DNA from 3 places in the Rhodosalinus sp. 5P4 genome. Region 3 is predicted to be linked to each of the others. Evidence: riboswitches for the same ligand, from Rfam matches in the RefSeq annotation. Region 3 holds a riboswitch; each other region holds the start of a gene.
What was found. Region 3 has a riboswitch for cobalamin ahead of AB6A69_RS15665 (MotA/TolQ/ExbB proton channel family protein). Riboswitches for the same ligand answer to the same signal wherever they lie in the genome.
Positions count from the first base shown of each region.

Region 1 (5,685 bases), on a different contig from region 3:
GCCTCGGGCGCGGCCAGCGCCAGCACCTCGAGCGGCATCCGCCCGCCCGCCGAGAGGCCGGCCGCCTCGGCAACGTTTTCGAAGCCGGCGGCGGCGAGGATCTCGCCGGCCAGCGAGCGGTCGCCCGCCGTGTAGCCGTTGGCGTAGTAGAGCGCCGCGCTTGGCCTGCGCGAAACGGACTCGCGCAGCGCGGCGCGGCGCGCGTCGAAGATTGCGACCGCGCGCGCGGCGGCCTCTTCCTGTCCCAGCGCCGCGCCCATCTCGACCATCCGGGTCCGCACGTCGTCGAGAGAGAGCGCGGGATCGAACACGACGACCGGAATCCCGAGGCGGCGAAGCATGGCGACCGTGGGCTGGGCCGTGTAGCGCCCGGCGAGCACGAGGTCGGGCCGCATGAGGTAGATGTCCTCCGCGGCGCCGCGGTTCGAAGGGAAGGCGGCCGCCTCTTCGGCCATGGCGGAGACGCGCGGATCGGTGGCGAGGTTCGTCACCGAGTGGAGCTGCCCCGGCGCCGCGAGCATCATGGCGAGCTGGTCGGTGCAGAGGTTGATCGAGACGACGCGGGCGGGCGGCGCCTCGTCCGCGCCGCCCGGGCCCGCCGCCGCGACGGACAGCCCGAGCCAGAGCCCGAGCGCCGCCGCGGCGCGCCGGAGCCGCCGATCAGAACGACGCGCGCAGCCCGACATAGATCCCCCGGCCCGGCATGTTGTAGCCGCCCACCGTCTCGTAATCCTCGTCGAAGAGGTTCTCGACGCGCAGATAGGCCTCCGCCGTGTCGGTCACCGCGTAGGAAAAGCCCAGGTTGGCCAGCGTGTAGTCGCTCACGTCGTTGTTCGGCGGCGCGAAGGCGCTGGGCTCCACGTCGGCCACGCGCTGCACGTCGAAGGTGCCGCGAAGGCGGTCGGTGAAATCGACGTCCACCCCGAGGGTGAGGTCGTGGCGCGGCACGAGCGCGAGCCGCGTGCCGTCGGTTTCCGCGTCCGTCAGGGTATAGGCGCCGAAGACGGCCACGCGGTCGGTGTGGGCGTAGCGCCCCTCGATCTCCAGCCCCTTGCTGACCGTGGTGCCGGGAACCTGGTTGTAGCATCCGAAGCCGCTGCCGCAGGCCGTGGCGGCGCCGTCGAAGCCGATCAGGTCGTCGATCTCGGCGTAGAAGGCCGTCGCCTGCACGAAGCTCTCCTCGCCGAAGCGCCGCTCGACGCCAAGCTCCACGCTGCGGCTTTTCTCGACCTTCAGGGTCGGATCACCCGCGGCGCTGAACCGCTCGAAGAGCGACGGCGCGCGAAAGCCGGTGCCGACCACGGCGCGGACCGTCGTGTCCGGCCGCGCGCGCCAGGCGAGCGCGACGCGCCCGGAGGTATTGCCGCCGAAATCGTCGTTGTCGTCGTAGCGCAGCGAAACCGCGACATCGAGGTCGTCCCGCGGACGGAAGATCGCCTCGGCCAGCGCCGAGGTCGTCACCGAAGAGCCCGCGTCGAAATCGGTCTCGTACTCCTCCTCGGTGCGGTCGAGCCCGAAGCTGAGCGTGGTCCCGCCCGACAGCTCCGTCGTGCCGAGATAGGAAAGCTGGTCGCGGTCGCCGTCGAACGCTTTGATCACGCCGCCCGGGTCGCGGCGTTCCGAGCGGAAGGTCGAATAGCTGAAGGTGTGATCCACACCGAAGGCCGCGATTTCCGCGAAGACGCGCGCGCCGGTCTGCTCCAAGAGATTCGTGCCTATGGGGTCAACGACATATCTGCCATTGGCGTCCACGATGGGATTGAAGCTGGCGTCAAAGACCAAGTTGTCGATTTCCGCCTCGGCGTCACGGTGGAAGGCGGAAAACCCGAGCACGACACCCTCGCCCACCTCGTAATCGCCCGAGAGCGACATGAACGTCTCCTCGTAGCCGTCGTCCTCCGAATCGCCCGCGCGGGCCGAGATACCGTCGGTCTCGGTGCGCGCGAGGTTGAAGGCGAGCGCGCCGCGCTCGCCGCGGGTCGCCACCCCGACCGAGCCCCGCGCCGTGCCGAAACTGCCGCCCTCGGCGAAGCCCTTGACGAAGGTGCCGGGCTCGCTCGCGCGGAAGGTGGTCACGTCCACCACGCCCGCGATCGCCTCGGAGCCGTAAAGCGCCGATTGCGAGCCCCTCACCACCTCGACGCGTTGCAGGCCCGCGCTGGTCAGGCCGCCGAAGTCGAAGCCGAGCTGAACCGCCGACGGGTCGCTCACGTCGATGCCGTCGATGCGCACGCCGACATAGGCGCTGCCGAGGCCGCGAATCCGCACGGTGCTGGCGCTGCCGAGGCCGCCGTTGGAGGAAAAGGACACGCCGGGAATGCGATCGAGCGTGCGCTCGAGCGTCAGCGGCGCCTCGTCGAGCGCCTCTTCGTCGAGGACGTCGACGATGGCGCCGGTGCGGTTGACCTCTTGCGGGACGAGCGCGCCGGAAACGACGATCTCCCCAAGATCGAAGCTTTCCTGGGCCAGGGCCTGGGAGGCGGAAAGAAGCGCCGCGACGGCGGCGGATGCGGAGAGTGGAAGGCGGGTCATGGATCTGTCCCTTCATGGCGGCCCGGGGGCCGACGGCCGGTGAATGCCCGCGACGGACGGCATGACCGGCCCCTCGCGGACGACGAAACGATTGTCACCTCGACGGAAGGGTCCGTTGCCCGTGGCGCGCCCCGCGCCAGGACAGGGTGATCGCCTCGGCAGGTCTCCTGGCTTGCGGGTCGTCGCTTGGCCGGGCCTTCCCGCCGCGCCCCTAGGCGCCGCAGTGGCATGTTCCGGCTTCGCTCTCCGCTCACAGTTGCGGGGGCAGCCGCAGATTCGGGCCGGCGCGAAGCCGGGTTCTCACTGCGTTCCCTTTTCATCCGACGCCGAAACGCCGGAACCGAAGCAGGGCGAAGGTGCCCGCCGCCCGGCGCGGTTGTCAAGCGCGTTCGACCCGGCGGCGGCCACGGCGCCGCGCTGTCGCTTTTCGGCTTAGCGCGGCAGCGATTCTGTCTTATGCCTCGCCCCGACTGGAAACTCGGGGCCTGGTGATGACGAGGATGATGCCGAAGCGAGCTGCACCGTCGCGGCGCGGGAGGGGTGCGCAATGACGCTTTACCTGCGCTGGGTGCTCGAGACCGAACTGCGCGGCGCGCCGGACGACGATCTGGCCGCGATCGCGCAGGACCTGCTTTACCAGGCCCGGGAGGAGGAGGCGGGCACGCTGCAATGCGATGTCCATCTTTCGGAGGATGGCGAACGGCTGCATCTGCTGATGGGCTTTTCGAACGATACCGCCGTGGTCGAGCATTTGCAGGGGTTCACGCGGCGTTTCGCGCGCCCGCTGTTTGCGCTGGTGCGTCCGTTGCGCATGACGGTCTATGGCGATCCGTCCCCCGAGGTGCGCGAGGCGCTCGGCGCGTTGCAGCCGACCTACATGCCGCGCCTGCAGGACGGCTAGAGAAGCCCCCGGAGCGCCGAGGCGCAACGCTGCAGCGTGGCCTCGATCCGCGGCCGGAATCCCGGCATCTCGTAAAAGGACCCTTCCGCGGAGTGGCCGACCGCGGCGATTTCCCCGCCCGAGCAGCGAAACCCGATCGCCGTGGCGGTGACGCCCGGCTCGAACTCGCCGTCGCAGTGCATGATCCCGCTGGGCGCGGCCCCCTCGATGAGGCGCATCACGGCGGCGCGGTCGGTGATGGTCTTCTCGGTCCAGGCCGCGACCGGTGCCTCGGCCACCAGCTGCGCGCGGCGCTCGGGCGGTTCCTGCACGACGAGGGCGCGGCCCATCGCGGTGGCGAGAAGCGGCAGCCGGCTGCCCACGGTGAAGCCCAGCCGCGGCGCCAGCCCGTCGCCGCCCGTGTGGGCAAGGAAGATCGCGTCTTCCCCGTCGCGCATCGCCATGGAAAGCGGCTGCCCGCACTGCGCGGCGAATCCCTCGAGCACCGGCTGGATCGCAAGGCCGAAGCGGCGCCCCTGCAGGAACCCGCCCGCCAGGACGAGAATGCGCGGCGACAGGGAATAGCTGCGCCCGGTCTGCCGGACATAGCCCAGCCGCACCAGCGTGAGCACGAGCCGGCGCGCCACCGCGCGGTCGATGCCGCAGCGCCGGGCGATCTCGGGGATGGTGAGCTGCTGCGCGTCGGCGTCGAAGCATTTCAGCACGCACAGCCCCTTGGCGAAGGTGAGCGACGTGTCCGAGGTGGAGATCTCTGTGGTTCCGGCCATCGCCGCGACCCTCCCTCGCGCGCTTGACAGTCCCGCGCGGCTGACTCAACATTCCGATAATGTATCGCCAGTGCGATTTTCGCGCAAATGCCAATTCACGCTTGGCAAGGAGGCCCGGATGATCAGCCAGGAACTCAACGACAGGATCACGCGCGTGGAGCAGGGTACCGGCGCAGGGGCTGTCCTGCGCCTCTACTGGCAGCCCGCCGCGCTTTCGGAAGAGTTGTCCGGGCCGCGCCCGGTGATTCCCGTGCGGCTGATGGGCGAGGATCTCGTGCTGTTCCGCGACACGTCCGGCGAACTCGGGCTCATCGGGCGGCATTGCCCGCACCGCGGCGCCGACCTCTGCTACGGCCGGCGCGAGGACGGCGGCCTGCGCTGCCCGTTCCACGGCTGGCATTTCGACCGGACCGGCCAGTGCGTGGAGACGCCGGGCGAGCCCGAGGGCTCGCCGCTTGCCGGGAACATCCGCACCACCGCCTACCCGGTGGTCGAGAAGAACGGGATCGTCTGGGCCTACATGGGGCCGGGCGAGCCGCCGGCCTTCCCCGATCTCGACTGCTTCCGCGCGCCCGAAAGCCACGTCTTCGCCTTCAAGGGCCTGTGGGAGTGCAACTGGCTGCAGGCGATGGAGGTGGGCATCGACCCGGTGCACGCCTCCTTCCTGCACCGCTTCCTCCAGGACGAGGACCCGGCCGAGAGCTATGGCAAGCAGTTCCGCGACCGGGCAGGGCAGACCGACATGCCGATGACGCAGCTTCTGCGGGAGTATCCGCGCCCCGAGATCAGGGTCGAGGAGACCGATCACGGCCTGCGCCTTGTCGCACTGCGGCACATGGAGGACGGGCGCAGCCATGTCCGCGTGACCAACCAGGTCTTCCCCGAGGCGATCTGCATCCCGATCTCGAACGAGATGACCATCACCCAGTGGCACGTTCCGGTGGATGACACCCACTGCTACTGGTTCTCGATGTTCACCAGCTACACGGACCCGGTGAACCGGGAACTGATGCGCGAGCAGCGCCTGAAGGAGCACCGGCTACCCGATTACGCGCCGCTCAAGAACCGGCGCAACAATTACGGCTACGACCCCGAGGAGCAGGTGCGCGAGACCTACACGGGCATGGGGCTCGACATCAACGTGCACGACCAGTGGGCGGTGGAGAGCATGGGTGCGATCCAGGATCGCACGCAGGAGCATCTGGGCAAGACCGACGTCGCCATCATCCGCTACCGCCGGATGCTGCGCGCGGCCATCGACAAGGTGGAGGCGGGCGAGATCGACGACCTGCCGCTGCGCGGCGCGGGCGCGGAGCGGGTGCAGGGGCCGGTGTCCATCGACGCCATCGGGCCGACCGATCGCTGGGACGCGCTCTGGCGCGAGGCCGACGCCCATCGCCGCGCCCATTGCGACTGGTCCGCACCGCTCGCCGCGGAATGAGCGCTGGAGACCTCGAAGGGGGGCGCACGGCGCGGCTTGGCCTC
Region 1 covers NZ_JBGFSJ010000002.1:121,715-127,399, forward strand. Annotated here, with positions in the region: gene AB6A69_RS03490 (ABC transporter substrate-binding protein) at 1-686, opposite strand, end outside; gene AB6A69_RS03495 (TonB-dependent receptor plug domain-containing protein) at 661-2,532, opposite strand; cobalamin riboswitch at 2,672-2,892, opposite strand; gene AB6A69_RS03500 (hypothetical protein) at 3,080-3,433, shown strand; gene AB6A69_RS03505 (helix-turn-helix domain-containing protein) at 3,430-4,200, opposite strand; gene AB6A69_RS03510 (Rieske 2Fe-2S domain-containing protein) at 4,319-5,641, shown strand; gene AB6A69_RS03515 (glutamine synthetase family protein) at 5,638-5,685, shown strand, end outside.
Region 1: it holds a riboswitch for cobalamin, as region 3 does, so the genes downstream of both, AB6A69_RS03495 (TonB-dependent receptor plug domain-containing protein) here and AB6A69_RS15665 (MotA/TolQ/ExbB proton channel family protein) in region 3, are expected to answer to the same signal.

Region 2 (5,685 bases), on a different contig from region 3:
GATCCTGGCCGTGACCTTCACCAACAAGGCCGCGCGCGAGATGAAGGACCGCGTGGCGCGCCTTCTCGGCCACGCGGTGGAGGGGGTGCCCTGGCTCGGCACCTTCCACGCGATCTGCGTCAAGCTGCTGCGCCGCCATGCGGAGCTTGCGGGGCTCAAGCCGTCGTTCACGATCCTCGACACCGACGACCAGCTTCGCCTCCTCAAGCAGCTCGTCGCGGCCGAGGGGATCGACGAGAAGCGCTGGCCCGCGCGCCAGCTCGCCGGGATCATCGATCACTGGAAGAACCGCGCCTGGACGCCCGAGCGCGTGCCCGCCTCGGAGGCCGGTGCCTACAATCGCCGCGGCGTCGAGCTCTACGCTCAGTACCAGGCCCGCCTGAAGGAGCTGAACGCGGTCGATTTCGGCGACCTGCTTCTCCATGTCGTCACCATCTTCCAGACCCATGACGACGTGCTCGAGCGATACCGCCGCTGGTTCCGCTACATCCTCGTGGACGAGTACCAGGACACCAACGTCGCGCAGTATCTCTGGCTGCGGCTACTGGCCGGCGGTCACCACAACATCTGCTGCGTGGGCGACGACGACCAGTCGATCTATGGCTGGCGCGGTGCGGAGGTGGGCAACATCCTGCGCTTCGAGACGGATTTCCCCGGCGCGAAGGTCGTCCGGCTGGAGCAGAACTACCGCTCGACCCCGCATATTCTCGCCGCCGCGTCGGGCGTGATCGCCGCCAACGAGGGGCGGCTCGGCAAGACGCTCTGGACCGAGGCCGAGGCGGGCGAGAAGGTCCGCCTCATCGGGCACTGGGACGGCGAGGAGGAGGCGCGCTGGATCGGCGAGGAGATCGAGGCGATGCAGGGCGGCACGCGGGGGATGCGGCCCTTCTCGCTCGACGAGATCGCGATCCTCGTGCGCGCCTCCCACCAGATGCGCGCCTTCGAGGACCGGTTCCTGACCATCGGCCTGCCCTACCGCGTGATCGGCGGGCCGCGCTTCTACGAGCGGATGGAGATCCGCGACGCGATGGCCTATTTCCGGCTCGTCGTCTCGCCCGCGGACGATCTGGCCTTCGAGCGGATCGTGAACACGCCCAAGCGCGGGCTCGGCGACAAGGCCCAGCAGAAGATCCGCGCCGCGGCGCGGGCCCGGGGCGTGAGCCTTCTGGAGGGCGCGCGGGCGCTGCTGGCCGAGAAGGGGCTCTCGGGCAAGGGCGCGGCGGAGCTTGCGAAGCTTCTCGACGGGCTCGACAGGTGGGGCCGGATGGCGGGCGATCCCGGCCTCAGCCACGTCGAGCTTGCGGAAATCGTTCTCGACGAGTCGGGCTACACGGGCATGTGGCAGAAGGACAAGACGCCCGAGGCGCCGGGGCGTCTCGACAACCTCAAGGAACTCGTCAAGGCGCTCGAGGAGTTCGAGAACCTCACCGGCTTCCTGGAGCATGTGAGCCTCATCATGGACAACGAGGCGGGCGCCGAGGGCGAGAAGGTCTCGGTGATGACGCTGCATGCCGCCAAGGGGCTGGAGTTCCCGGCCGTCTTCCTGCCGGGCTGGGAGGACGGGCTTTTCCCCTCGCAGCGGTCCATGGACGAGCAGGGCCTCAAGGGCCTCGAGGAGGAACGCCGCCTCGCCTATGTCGGCATCACCCGCGCGGGCGAGCTCTGCACGATTTCCTTCGCCGGCAACCGGCGCGTCTTCGGCCAGTGGCAGTCGCAGATGCCCTCGCGCTTCATCGACGAGCTGCCGGAGGAGCATGTCGAGGTTCTGACGCCGCCGGGGCTTTACGGGGGCGGCTACGGTGCCGCGGCCACGGCGGGCATCGAGCGCCGCGCGGCCGAGGCCAACGCCTACAACTCTCCCGGCTGGCGCCGGATGCAGGAGCGCGCCGGCGCGCGCCCGGTCAGCCAGCCGCGCGAGACGCGCGGGCAGGTGATCGACCTCGAAGCGGTCAGCGCCCACAGCGTGGGTGATCGCGTTTTCCACCAGAAGTTCGGCTACGGGACAATCAAGGGCATCGAGGGCGACAAGCTCGAGGTCGCCTTCGAGAAGGCGGGCGACAAGAAAGTGGTCGCCCGCTACGTCACCGGCGCCGACGACGTCCCGTTCTGAGCCAATCCGCGCGACCGGCGCAACGTCCGGCCGGGCGTGAAAATCGCTTTCGCCTGACGGGGAATCGGCTACGCTCGGTCGTGTCAGGGTGCCGCGGCGCGTGCGTCGCGGAGAATTGGGAAGCCGGTGAGACCCCGGCGCTGCCCCCGCAACGGTGAGGGCGGGATGCGACAGGCAATGCCACTGGGACCGCTCCCGGGAAGGCGCCTGGCGCGGGGCCACCGGCCCCACCCGCCCCGAGCCCGGAAACCAGCCCTGGCATGACGTCGAACCGCGGGTGGCGGTGTGGGCGGGGACGTCGTGCGGCGCCGCCGCGGTGCTGTCCCGCTCTTCCAGTCATCCGCTCCAATGGCCGCGGGGCGCGGCCCGGGAGATGAGAGATGGTTGACCGGACGGGCCGCGCAGGCCGGCGGGCAGGGCGCAAATGACGGCGCTGGCGATCATGGACGGGCTGCAAAGGCTCTCGCGAGAGGGCGACGCGGCCGAGCAGGCCGCGCGGCTCGGGTTCCTCGAATGGGTTTTTGCCCTGCCGCCGGACGCCAGCCCGCAGCAGGCGGCGAGCCGGGCGCTCGACGGGCTCGACCCGCCCGAGGCGCCCAGCGCCGCCGCGGCGGCCTTCCTGGAGTTTCTGGAACAGGCGACGCGGCCGAGCGTCGTGGGCGCGACTCGCCGGGGCGGGGCGCGCGGACGCCGTCGCGCGCTGCACTGACGCGCAGGCGCCGCGCCGCGACGGGAAATCACGGGACATCCCGTTTTTCGAAGCTTGGGAAAGAGAAACGGCGACGCCCGGGAGGAGGAGGAAGGCGCCGCCGTTTCGATTTCGAAGGCCCCAGGGAGGAGGAGAGGGGGCGCTTCGATCCTGTGTCCGCATCCCGCACCCGAGGGCGACGGGCTGCGTCGTATAAGGTGCGGCGGCATCGGGGAGGAGGAGAGATGCCGCCGCCAGTTTTCAGAAAACCCAGGGAGGAGGAGAGGGTTTCCTGATCCGTATGTCTGCGGGCGCCTGCCTTGCGTGTTGGCGTCAGCCTGCGCCGCGTTCCTTCCAAAGATACGTTTATGCTGCGCTTGCACAATAGCCGGCGGCTCAATGCTGCTATGCGGCAAATGCATATGACATACTGACCTTTTCCGGGCAGCTCTGCCCGTTCCTTGTGCGCTTCGTGAACGCTTGGGCTCGCCTGCCCACGCTGCGCCCGGGCTTGCCTGGAAGATGGGCGGCCTGTGCACGGCGACGCCCGCTCATTTCCCGTCGATGGCATCCGGCGGAATGCCGGAACGCCCGACTCGCGCCCGGCGAGCGATTCGCCCGGGCCGGGCGACGGATCTTCGGCGACGCGACAGTTTTCTGGATACGGGTGGGAAATCATGGGCCAAAAAGGGAGTCCGGAAATTCGCACCATATATGGAGCAGTTTTCAGAGACGGTCATATATATTGTATTTCAGTCCCGCGGGAGCATGGCAAAAGCCGCTCATGCAAGGCGCTGACACGTCTGCGGTTGCCTGTCGTCCCACAAAAACTTGTTGATTTCCATGAATTCCCATGGCATCCCTTTTCTCACGATGAGGGACGGGACGAAGGGGCGGAAAAGAACCCCGAACAAGGCTCCCATAAAAAGTCAGGTTTCATACAGGCACCCCGCTTTCATCGTGAAAGAGAGATCCGGTGCGCGGGCGAGCAGACATCCCCCCAGGTGGCGCGCGCAACCGGACACCCCGGCGACGGGACGAGGGCGGCGGATCGGGCTTTGGCAGCAGCTCGATCCGCCGTTTTCGTAAGGCGCCGGGCCTTCGGGGGCGAAGGTTGAAAGGGCGGTAGGGACAGTGGGCCGCAGGTTCAGAGGCGAGAGCCGCAACAAGGTGGACGGGAAGGGCCGGGTGTCGATCCCGGCCTCGTTCCGCCGCGTGCTCGAGGCCGCCGACCCGAACTGGACCGATGGGCTCAACCCCGAACTGGTGATCGTCTACGGCGACCACCGCCGCAATTACCTCGAATGCTACACCATGGAGGCGATCGCCGAGGTCGACGAGAAGATCGACGCGATGCCGCGCGGCTCGATGCAGCGCAAGATGCTGCAACGCCTCTTCCACGGCCAGAGCTATCCCACCAACGTGGACGAGACCGGCCGCCTCGTCCTGCCGGCGAAGCTGCGCCAGAAGATCGGGCTCGAGGGCGAGGCGTTCTTCATCGCCGCCGGCGACACGTTCCAGATCTGGAAGCCCGAGACCTACGACGCCGAAGAGCTGGCGCGGACCGAAGCCTGGCTCGACGAGCTGCCCGAGGATTTCGACCCGCTGATGCTGCTGGACGATCCGCAGCCCGGCGGCCCGGCGGGGGCGTAGGCCATGACCTGCCCGGCCGCGTCCGCCCCGAGCTCCGCGCCGCCCCATGTTCCGGTCCTGCTCGGCCCGCTTCTCGATCTCGTGGCGCCGGTGCGCGGCGTCTGGCTCGACGGCACCTTCGGTGCGGGCGGCTATGCCCGCGCGCTGCTGGAGGCGGGCGCGGACAAGGTCGTCGCGATGGATCGCGATCCGCTCGCCTTCGAACTCGCGGCGGGATGGGCCGGCGCCTATGGCGACCGTCTGGAGATGGTCGAGGACGTCTTCTCGAGGCTCGATGATTACGGCAGCGACCTCGCCGGCGTGGTGCTCGACCTTGGCGTCTCGTCGATGCAGCTCGACCGCGCCGAGCGCGGCTTTTCCTTCCAGAAGGAGGGGCCGCTCGACATGCGCATGGGGCGGGAGGGCCCGACCGCGGCCGATATCGTGAACGCCGCCTCCGAGAGGGAGCTGGCCGACATCCTCTTTCTCTACGGCGAGGAGCGCGCGAGCCGGCGCATCGCCCGCGCCATCCTGCGTGCGCGCGCCGAGGCGCCGATCGAGACGACGCTCGATCTCGCCCGCGTCGTCGAATCCTGCCTTCCGCGGGCGAAGCCGGGGCAGGCGCACCCCGCCACCCGCAGTTTCCAGGCGCTCAGGATCGCCGTGAACGACGAGTTCGGGGAGCTGTTCCAAGGTCTCGTCGCCGCCGAGCGCGCGCTTGCGCCCGGCGGCGCGCTCGCCGTGGTGACCTTCCATTCCATCGAGGACCGGATGGTGAAGCGCTTTTTCCAGGCGCGGGCGGGCTCCACCGGCGCGGCCAATCGTTTCGCGCCGGCGGGCACCCCCGAGCGTGCGCGCTTCGAGATCCTCACGCGCAAGGCGGTCGGCCCCGACGCGGAGGAGCTTGCCCGCAACCCCCGCGCGCGTTCGGCCCGGCTTCGGGTGGCGCGCCGCACCGATGCGCCCGCGGGCGCCCCCGATCCCGCCCGGATCGGCATGCCGGTCGTGAAAGGATAGACCAGATGCGCACCCTGCTTTTCGTGACCACCGCGTGCACCGTGATCGGACTCGCCTTCTGGGCCTACCACCAGAACTATCGCACCCAGCAGGCCATCGCCGAGACCGAGGCCCTGCAGCGCCAGATCGCCGAGACGCGGGCGCGCTTCGCGGTGCTGCGGGCCGAATGGGCCTATCTCAACCGGCCCGACCGGCTGATGGAGCTTGCCGAGATGAACTTCGACACGCTCGGGCTTCT
Region 2 covers NZ_JBGFSJ010000001.1:40,978-46,662, forward strand. Annotated here, with positions in the region: gene AB6A69_RS00210 (ATP-dependent helicase) at 1-2,110, shown strand, start outside; cobalamin riboswitch at 2,180-2,383, shown strand; gene AB6A69_RS00215 (hypothetical protein) at 2,535-2,819, shown strand; gene mraZ (division/cell wall cluster transcriptional repressor MraZ) at 3,933-4,451, shown strand; gene rsmH (16S rRNA (cytosine(1402)-N(4))-methyltransferase RsmH) at 4,455-5,447, shown strand; gene AB6A69_RS00230 (cell division protein FtsL) at 5,453-5,685, shown strand, end outside.
Region 2: it holds a riboswitch for cobalamin, as region 3 does, so the genes downstream of both, AB6A69_RS00215 (hypothetical protein) here and AB6A69_RS15665 (MotA/TolQ/ExbB proton channel family protein) in region 3, are expected to answer to the same signal.

Region 3 (5,685 bases):
GCCTCTCGAAGGAGCGGATCGCGGGCTACCGGAACTTCGGCACCAAGCTCTGGAACGCCGCGCGCTTCGCCGAGATGAACGGCGCGGTGGGCGGCGGCGCCGACGTCCCCGCGGCCACCGCCGCCGTCAACCGCTGGATCCTCGGAGAGACCGGCCGCGTGCGCGAGAAGGTGGACGCCGCGCTCGACGCCTTCCGCTTCAACGAGGCGGCGGACGCGCTCTACGGCTTCGTCTGGGGCAAGGTCTGCGACTGGTACGTGGAATTCTCCAAGCCGCTCCTGCAGGGCGAGGACGAGGAGCTTCGGGCCGAGACGCAGGCGGTGATGGCCTGGGTGATCGACCAGTGCCTCATCCTTCTGCATCCGATCATGCCCTTCCTCACCGAGGAGCTCTGGGGCACGCTGGCCGAGCGGTCGAAGATGCTCGTTCACGCCGACTGGCCCGGCTACACCGCCGCGGAGCTTGCGGACGAGGCCGCCGACCGGGAGATGGGCTGGGTCGTCTCCGTCATCGAGGAGGTGCGCAGCGCGCGGGCGCAGATGCACGTCCCCGCGGGGCTCTACGTGCCGATGCTCGCCACCGAGATCGGCGAGACCGGCCGCGCCGCCTGGGGCCGGAACGAGGCGCTGATCAAGCGGCTCGCCCGGATCGAGAGCCTCGAGGAGGTCGACGGCTTCCCGAAGGGCACGGTCACCGTGGCCGTGGAGGGCGCGAGCCTCGGCCTGCCGCTCGCCGGCGTCATCGACGTCGCCGAGGAGAAGGCGCGGCTCGAGAAGACGCTCGGCAAGCTCGAGAAGGAGATGGGCGGGCTTTCGGGGCGGCTTTCCAACCCGAAATTCGTCGAAAGCGCCCCCGAGGAGGTGGTGGACGAAACCCGCGCGACCCTCGCCCTGAAAGAGGACGAGGCGCAGCGCCTGCGCGCGGCGCTCGAACGTCTGGCCGAGATCGGCTGACGGATCAGGCCGCGCCCGGAAGATCCGGGGCGTAGCCCAGGGCATCGAAATCCGCCGCAAAGAGCCGCGCCACGATCCGGCGCGTCTCGTCGTCGTAGTGGCGGGCGATGAGCTTCGACGCCCCGGTCGGGCGCGGCCCCACCCGCGCCGGGAACTCCGGCGCCACGCCGAAGATCCGCCCCATGATTTCCTCGGCGGCCTCGCCCAGCCTTTCCTGCCGGTAGATCCGGTCGAACCAGCCCGGCACCTCGCAAAGCAGCTCCGTCTGCGGCACCCAGTGCACGTCGTCCCGCAGCCCGACCGCGTCCAGATAGCGACAGAACTCGCCGAAGCTCGGTTCTTCCCGCTGAACCGGGGCGCCGCGCCATTTCTCGAAGGTGCGCGCCTGCTGTTTTCCCGCGGCGATCTTGTCCAGATACGCCGAAAGCGTGCGCGAATAGGGGTTCCGCACGATCGCGAACTTGAAGATCTCGTGCTCGACACGGGCGGCCTCGCCCGATGACAGTCGCCGCGGCGTCGGGAAATAGCTCTTCGGCCGTTCGGGCGCAGGCTCGCCCGCGGCGTCTGCCGAGGCCCTGGCGAGCATCCAGGTCATGAGCGAGTTCGCGGTCTTGGGGATCCGGTTGTAAAGAAACCCGTCCCGCAGCGAAACGGCGACCCGACTCTCGACCTCCGAAGGCAGAAGCGGTCCGCGATAGGTGTGCTGCCGGAAGAACGGGTAGAGACGCTGCGCTTGTCCCTGGAACGCCCTCGTCAGACGTATCTTCGCGCTCCGGCGCTCCAGCATAGGCGGATCTTCCCCACTCCCGGCACGGGTACAGCCCCGCAGGGCGGCGTGCAACTGCGTGGCACGCACGAGGTTCTGCTTTTCCGAAAGCGCGATTCGGCGTAAGGGTCGGGGTGCTCCGGTCCGGGCGTTCGCGCGCCCGGTGAAAATGGGAACGCGGTGCGGCCTGAGGGCCAAACCCGCGACTGCCCCCGCAACTGTAAGCGGCGAGCGGAGCCGGAAGATGCCACTGCGGGCGCGGCCCGCGGGAAGGCCCGGCCGAGCAGCGACCCGCGAGTCAGGAGACCTGCCGGAGCGATCACCCTGTCCGGGCGCGGGGCGCGCCGGGGCGACGGAGCCTTCCGGCGTGGTGAACCCGATCACCGGTCCGGGCAGGCCGCCCCTTCCCGGACAAGACACGAAGCGCAGACCGGGCCCGGCCCGGCGGCGGGAGGAGAGGCGCATGGCGGGCAACGCGGCGTTCGGCGGGATCGGCGAGTTCCTCGCCCGTGGCGGCCCGGCGCTCTGGGTCATCGCGGCGCTTTCGGTCCTCACCCTGGCGCTCATTCTCTGGAAACTCTGGCGGCTGGCCCGGCTCGGCGCCTGGGGCGGGGCGCGGGCGCGCGCCGCCGTGGCGCTCTGGACCGAAGGCCGCGCGGCGCAGGCCCGCGCCGAGGCCGCGCGCGGCAGCGGCGTGCGCGCCCGGCTCGCGGCCGCCGCCATGGGCGCGGCGGAGGATCCGGCCATGGCCGAGCCCGCCGCCCGCGAAGAGACGACGCGCATCGCGCGGGCCGAACTCGCCCGGCTCCGGGAAGGGCTGCGCGCGCTCGAACTCATCGCCACCATCGCACCGCTGATCGGGCTTCTGGGCACCGTCCTCGGCATGATCGACGCCTTCCAGGCGCTTCAGGCCAGCGGCGCGCGGGCCGACCCCTCGGTCCTCGCGGGCGGGATCTGGGAGGCGCTCCTGACGACCGCCGCCGGCATGGCGGTGGCGATCCCCGCCGCCGCCGCGCTCACCTGGTTCGAGAGCGTGGCCGAGGCGGTCCAGGGCGAGATGGAAGATCTGGCCACCCGCGTCTTCACGCACCTGCCCCCCCGCGCGGCGGAGGCGGCCTGATGTTCGATTTCGCCGCCGCCCGTCCGCGCCGCCGCCCGAGCCTGACGCCGATGATCGACGTGGTGTTCCTGCTTCTGGTCTTCTTCATGCTGGTGGCGCAGTTCGGGCGCGACGCCGCGCTGCCCCTCGCCACGGCAGGCGGGGGCGCGGGCTGGAGCGGCCCGCCCCGGCTGGTGGAGATCTTCCCCGACCGCGTCACGCTCAACGGCCGCGCCGTGGACGAGACCGGCCTTGCCGCCGCCCTCGCCCCGCTGACCGAGACGCCGGCCGACCCGCTGGTCCTGCGCCCGGTCGCGGGCGCGGACCTGCAGCGCCTCGCCGACGTGGCCGAGACGCTCCGCGCCGCGGGACACAGCCAACTCCTGCTGGTGGAGTAGACGCGATGGAGTTTCCCCGCCCCCCTGCGCGCACCCGTCCCGAGGCCATCGTGCCGATGATCAACGTCGTCTTCCTGCTGCTCATCTTCTTCCTGATGACGGCCGAGATCGCCCCGCCCGCCCCCTTCGACGTGACCCCGCCCCAGGCGGGCGCGGAGACGGGCGCCGAGGCCGGCGCGGTCCTGCACGTCTCGGCGGCCGGGCGGGTGGCCTTCGGCGGCGCGGACGGCGTGGCGGCGTGGGAGGCGCTCGCCGCGCGCGACGCCGGGGCCGGCCCGCTCACCGTTCGTGCGGACGCGACGCTCCCGGCGGCGGAGTTCGCCGCGCTGCTGCGGCGTCTCGCAGAGACGGGCGCGGCAGAGATCGAACTGGCGGTACGGCCGCGATGAAGGGAGGGCTCGAATTCGCCGCCTTCACGGGCGTGGCGCTGGCGCTGCACGTGGGCGCCTTCGCGCAATGGTCGGGCGGCGCGGCGCCCGCCGCCGGCGCGGGCGGTGCGGCCACGGTCTCGCTCGAGGCGGGAGGCGCGGGTCTAACGGCCCTCGTCACGGCCTGGCGCGCCCCGCCCGCCGCCCAGACCGAGGCGGCGATGCCATCCCCGCCCGACCGTCCGGCGCCGCTTTCCGCCGCCCTGCCCCGGCCCGACACCGCGTCCGGGCCGGCGGCGGAGACGCTGCCCCGGACCGCCCCGCAGGCGGCCGCGCCGCCCGCGCCGGACGGCCCCGCGCCGAAGCGGCCCGCCGCGGTCGCCCACCTCCCCGCGCCGCCGCTTGCCGAAGCCCCGGCCCTGCCCCGGCCCGCGCCCGACACCGGCCATGGCGCCGCGCTGCCGAGACGCGAGGCCCCCGAGGCGCCGCGCGCGGCCGCCGCGGCGCCCGCAAGGCCCGCGGCCGAGGCCGCACCCCGCCCGGACACCCGCGCGGCGATCCCGTCCTCGCCACATGCGCCCGGGCTGTCCCGCCGCCCGGCACCGAGACCCGAAACGCTGGAGACCGCACCCGCACGCAGCGCCGCGCGGCCGTCACCCGCACCTGCCGCGCGGCCCGCACCGCCCGAAGCGCCGACCGGTGGCCGCGGCGCCGCGCCCCAGTCCCAGCAGGCCGAAGGCGCGGGCGGCGGCGCAAGCGCGGGCCGGACACGCGCGACGGAACAGGTCGCCCAGGGCGCGTCGGGGCAGAAGCTCGTGGCGCGCTGGGGCGGGCAGATCGTCGCCGCGATCGAACGCCAGAAACGCTACCCATCGGGCACGCGCGCCGCGGGGCGCGTGCGCCTCGCCATCCTGGTGGCCCCCGCCGGCCGCCTCGCCGGGGTTTCGGTTCGGGGCTCCTCGGGCAACGCGCAACTCGACCGGGCCGCGGTGGCCGCGGTCCAGCGCGCGCGCCTGCCCCGCGCCCCGAACGGGCTCTCCTCCGAAAGCTACCCCTTCACCGTGACGCTGCGCTTCGCGCCCTGAGCCGTCGGCGCGACCGGGCCGGGCGTCAGCCATGGGCGGTGTCGTGCTGATCCAGGATCCACCAGCGGACGGCGCGTGCCCGACTTCTCGGCACAGAGCGCACTCGTGATCGCCCGGCACGGCGCGGACATCGAGGCCGCGGAGTTCAGCCATCCCGTCACGGAACGCTCGGGCAAGCGCGTCACCTCGCGCCTGGCGACTTGCAAGGCGTCGAGCCACGCGTGCCGGGCCGGCGAAAGTTCCAACGGTCTAGCAGGTCGCTGAAATAGTTCTCGAACCGGAACGCTGTCCCGTCATCATGGCCGGTTCGACTGACGGTCATGCCTGTTGGCGCGTCCGTGGCTCGCACCTTGGTCCGTCTTTCCCGTCATGCCCCCAGCAACCGCGGTAGCCGGGCAAGGTTGTTGGCGGCCATGGTCAGGATGAAGCGGGATCGGACGCGTTCAGTGCCCCGATACACGGTCTGTGCCATGCCGCCGACTTTCTTGGCTCAGCCGAACGGCTCTTCGATCTTCTTTCGGTGCTTCTGGGACAGCGCATATCCCTCGTGCCGGGTCGTGCGCCGGTCGATCGCTGAATATCTCGATTTCTGGGCGACATGGGGCGTGACGCAGGCTTGGCGCATGTCGGAGACGAACCCAGCCGCGTCATACCCCTTGTCGGCACCCAGCGTCAGTCGCCGGGTCGATCCGGGGGAATGGCGATGGACCATGTCCAGCGCCGCGCGCCGCTCGGCATGACCGTCGGCCTGGGTCAAATCACCCTGCACGACAAACCCGTGCCTGTTCTCCATCAACGCATGGCCCATTAAGCAAAGCACCGCACCCGTGTCGGGGGATTTCTTGTAAAGGCGCGCATCCGGATCGGTGGTCGAGGCATGGGTGGCATTGGAACGCTTCTCGCCCCTGAAGTCGACCTCGGCATTGCGGTAGCGGCTGTTGCGGGGCATCGGGTCGGTCTCGGCTGGGGTCTCGGAATGCGCGGGCTCAAGGGTGGTATCCGGGGCGGGCGGATCG
Region 3 covers NZ_JBGFSJ010000009.1:86,075-91,759, forward strand. Annotated here, with positions in the region: gene AB6A69_RS15655 (valine--tRNA ligase) at 1-953, shown strand, start outside; gene AB6A69_RS15660 (sulfotransferase family protein) at 958-1,740, opposite strand; cobalamin riboswitch at 1,843-2,049, shown strand; gene AB6A69_RS15665 (MotA/TolQ/ExbB proton channel family protein) at 2,183-2,839, shown strand; gene AB6A69_RS15670 (ExbD/TolR family protein) at 2,839-3,216, shown strand; gene AB6A69_RS15675 (ExbD/TolR family protein) at 3,222-3,605, shown strand; gene AB6A69_RS15680 (TonB family protein) at 3,602-4,669, shown strand; gene AB6A69_RS15685 (hypothetical protein) at 4,745-4,933, shown strand; partial or broken gene AB6A69_RS15690 (IS5 family transposase) at 5,037-5,685, opposite strand, start outside.